2 regions of the Paenibacillus sp. FSL R5-0766 genome follow, and region 1 is predicted to be linked to the other one. Evidence: riboswitches for the same ligand, from Rfam matches in the RefSeq annotation. Region 1 holds a riboswitch; the other holds the start of a gene.
The links. Region 1 has a riboswitch for thiamine pyrophosphate ahead of thiC (phosphomethylpyrimidine synthase ThiC). Riboswitches for the same ligand answer to the same signal wherever they lie in the genome.
Positions count from the first base shown of each region.

Region 2: another riboswitch for thiamine pyrophosphate. It lies ahead of MKY66_RS04550 (ECF transporter S component); the one in region 1 lies ahead of thiC (phosphomethylpyrimidine synthase ThiC).

Region 1 is NZ_CP150227.1:759,478-761,681, reverse strand. Features, by position in the region: gene thiC (phosphomethylpyrimidine synthase ThiC) at 1-1,234, opposite strand, end outside; TPP riboswitch at 1,656-1,769, opposite strand; gene MKY66_RS03540 (IclR family transcriptional regulator) at 1,918-2,204, opposite strand, start outside.
Region 2 is NZ_CP150227.1:993,375-995,578, forward strand. Features, by position in the region: gene MKY66_RS04545 (copper amine oxidase N-terminal domain-containing protein) at 1-607, opposite strand, end outside; TPP riboswitch at 774-884, shown strand; gene MKY66_RS04550 (ECF transporter S component) at 1,327-1,920, shown strand; gene MKY66_RS04555 (ABC transporter ATP-binding protein) at 1,921-2,204, shown strand, end outside.

The DNA of each region.
Region 1 (2,204 bases):
CCTTGATCTTATGCATCGGCACATGCCCAGGACCTTCGATCATCACCTGCACATCATGCTTCCACGCGATCTGCGTCAGTTCCCCGAGCGTAGCCAGTTCCGCCATCTGTGCTTCATCATTCGCGTCGTAGATACTGCCAGGACGAAGTCCATCTCCCAGCGAAAACGCCACATCATACCTTTTCATAATCTCGCAGATTTCTTCAAAATGAGTGTACAAAAAATTCTCCTGATGATGCGCTAGACACCATGCTGCCATAATGGACCCACCGCGAGACACAATGCCTGTCATCCGCTTGGCCGTCATCGGGATATAACGCAGCAGTACACCTGCATGAATCGTAAAGTAGTCCACGCCCTGCTCTGCCTGCTCAATGAGCGTGTCACGGTATAACTCCCAGGTCAGCGCTTCCGCTTCGCCATTCACCTTCTCCAGCGCCTGATACAGCGGCACCGTACCAATCGGCACAGGTGAATTACGGATGATCCATTCCCGGGTGGTATGAATGTTTTTGCCTGTGGACAGATCCATCACCGTATCCGATCCCCAGCGTACCGCCCAGGTCATCTTCTCGACCTCTTCCTCGATGGAAGAGGATACAGCAGAGTTGCCAATGTTGGCATTGATCTTCACATGAAAATGACGACCGATCAACATCGGCTCACTCTCCGGGTGATTGATGTTAGACGGCAGGATGGCCCGTCCACTCGCCAGCTCTTGCCGCACAAATTCCGGTTCCACGCCTTCACGAATGGCGGCAAACTCCATCTCTGCCGTAATGACTCCCTGCCTCGCGTAGTGCATCTGGGTCACACAGCGGCCTGTCTGTGCTCGCAGCGGTTTGCCTCGTAATCCGGGGTACTCTTCAGCGCCGGCTCTCTTCCCTCCGGGTTTCAGTCCGTTATCCTCCGGTTTAACTGTACGGCCTTGGTAAGCTTCGACATCGCCGCGCTCTGTGATCCAACGTGTGCGCAGGGATGGCAGACCTGCACGGATATCCGCATGAAATGCGGGATCGGTCATCGGGCCGCTCGTATCGTAGACACGCAGCGGTTCGTTATGCTCCACCCCTTGGGGAGTATTCGTGTCATGAAGGGCTATTTCACGTTCAGGAACAGCAATGTCTGGCCGTGAGCCCTGAATGTAGACTTTGCGGCTGCCGGGAAAGGGCTGAACCCGTCCGGCCGCCCCTGTTTCTTTTTCCACCTGCTGATCGTTATGTTCCTGTTCCATCGCTTGTTGTCCCGTTTGATTTCTTGTACTCATGTTCACTTGTCTCCTCCTCAGTGTTCGTTCGCTTGTTTGGTTGGTTTCATCATTAGGTCACTTACGTACCTGTCCCAAATCATGCGCAATGCAGAGAAGAAAGAGCGATCCTACACCAGACCAGGGGAGACATTATTTATGTACAGTTCACAACAGACCGAAGGCTGCCGCAGATCATGGATCTATGGTGACTTCCCTCCTCATCCAAGCCCACTTTCGCAGGTTATTGAAAAAGAGGCCCATAGAATCCGCGCTATATCGCCTGTTCCCTGTATATAAAAAAGCCGGTCCCCGAAGGAACCGACTTTTAATGTCCATCACCAATAATGCACCTTTATGAAGCTCCTTAACGGAGCCCTACAAGGGTCACATCATGTGGTGGTTGTGGTCATATCGCCGATTACTTCCCTACGCTGGTATGATCCAGATCAGGTGCAAAGGGTCCGGAATCTCATGCGATTCCGTCTCAGTCCGGACAATTCGGACTCCCCTAGTAACGTTAACAAGTTGCGGCATACACATGCCGCAGTTCATATTCAATGATGCTGGCTCCGCTGGGCCGTCCATAACAGAGTAGCGCAACCGGAACATAAAAACAACCTTTATATTCCAGAACACCAACTCAATTGGAGAATAACCTTACCTCAACATCAGGATAACATGAGCCCCATTTGCGTAGCCGCTTCCTTTAGCACAGGTGCGTATTCATGCAATGTCTCCTGTGAGAGTCGGCTGACAGGCCCTGAGACCGAGAGTGCGGCTGCAATATTGCCTCTGCGATCCATAATCGGTACAGATACCGCGGCAGCTCCCGGCTCACGTTCCTCATAACTCGTCGCATATCCGTTATCCCGGATATCTCCCATCTGCGCCAAATACACCGCCGGATCAATAAACACCGGCCATTCAGGCCCATTCATCAGTTCTTCACGATCCT
Region 2 (2,204 bases), 230 kb from region 1:
TGGAGGAATCCACCGGACCCAAAGGGTTGCGAATGTCCAGACGTGCTTGTCCCAGTTCAGAGAAGCGTGGCAGATGCAATGCGGCTTCACGTGCCACAGTCAGATCGGAACTGTTATATTCTTTTACAATCGTAGCATCTGTAGTGTAAATGTAAGCTTCCTTGGCCTTCTGGTTCCATTGCACCTTGGCACCAAAAGCTTCACCGATGGCACGGAGCGGAAGCATCGCTTTACCATTCACCAGAATCGGCGCGGAGGATAATGTCGCATTCTGACCGTTTTTTTTCATTGTTTTGCTGTTAGGTGTAAGGACATACTTATCGCTGCCTGTGCTAATACTGATCTCTTTTGTTTTGTTATTGTAGCCAAACGTATAGTTGCCAAGGAATTGAAGCTCCGTCAATGCCACGTACGTAATACCCTGCCGTATGACAACATCATATTGAGCTTGAACATTGTTAATATAAGCTGTCGGTTTAGGTTTAGTTGCTGCGGCTTCCGCCACAGTGGATGAGAGTAAGGCTGGTGCCGTGCCTGCGGTGAGTATCGAAGCGGCAAGGACCATTTTCCATGTTTTAAGCTGCCAAACAGAGTTGTAATTTTTCATCAGTATCAATCTCCCTTCTAATGTTTAAGACGGACTGTATAACCTAAATGTTGCATATTATGGAAAGTGAATCGTTAGATATCCCCTTCCTTTTACCCCAAATGAAGCATGATGATTCTTCTAGGGATTGCCACAAATACCCATCTGATGTACATTAGAAGCAATGAAATAAGTGAACCGGGAGCTCAATGAAGTTGGGCTGAGAGAGTGGCCTTGTGCCGCTGACCGTACATCTGATCTGGGTAATGCCAGCGTAGAGAACATGGATTTGCAATATGTAAGGGTGAATTGTGGGAATGAACAACAGACCTCTTTGAACTGTGGTGGTGTATCTGCCAGGGCGGAGGAGAGCTGGTTGATATTCCGTATTTTCGACATCCATCCAATACATCATTGTGAGGATTGTACACTGTGCGTAAGGCCTGCCCGGAATCGGGGAGGCTTTTTCTTTTATTTTTAGAGGTTGTTCAAAAAGTCTGCTTTTGATTACGAAGGATGCCTGACGGCATCATCAGCATCGAATATGGAATTCAGCCGAAATAAGCGGGAGGCTTACGAAGTATGTTTCCTTTGGAAACATTGCGGTTGCTCACGTAGTTTTCCCTACGCTCGGCTACTCCATTTCTAGCTTCATCCTATCTTCTTGGTACTGAAAACCAGTCTTTTTGAACACACACTTTTACAACCCCCACAGGGAACAAAGGAAGGACGTAGAGAACATGGCAACAACAGCAGGCAACAAGCGATTGAAACTAACGGATATTCTGGTAACCATCGTGATCGCAGTAGTGTTTGGGGTGATTTACAAGATATGGGGACCTACATATGACTTGATGAAACCATTTGGCGTTCATGCGGAGCAGATGATCTATGGCATGTGGTTTATGGCGGGCACGTTTGCTTTTGTTATCATTCGTAAACCAGGCGTGGCTATTCTTGCCGAAGTTGCGGCTTCAACGGTAAGTGCTTTCTTGGGTAGTGAATGGGGCATGTCCACACTGGTGTATGGTCTGTTGCAAGGATTGGGAGCTGAGATATTCTTCGCCGCATTTTTGTATCGCAAAACCAATCTGTTTGTCACCTGTCTTGCAGCCGTAGGAGCTGCAGCGGCTTCGCTTTTGCTGGATTACCAGTACGGATATATTGATTCACTCTCGGCCTGGAATTATACGTTATTTATCGGGTTCCGCTTCATTGGAAGTATTCTGATTGCTGGAGTGTTCGCTTATTATCTCGCCAAAGCATTGGAACTGACCGGTGTAACACGCTCACTCAGACCGGTATCCAAACAGGATTATGAGGCGCTGGATTAGATGAGCGGAGAGGGGAATTCGCAAGCGGTAAGTGTAACTAATCTAAGATGCAAGTTCCCGGGAGAGAAAGCCTTGGTATTTCAAGGCTTGTCTCTTTCTGTGCGTCAAGGGGAGAAAGTGCTGTTGCTTGGCCCAAGTGGCTCCGGTAAATCGACGTTATTGCAAATTCTGAGCGGTCTGATACCACGTTCGGTTGAGATTCCGATGAAATGTGATGATATTCAGGTTCCCGCCCAAGCAGGAGTGGTCTTTCAAGATCCGGATACCCAGTTCTGTATGACCTT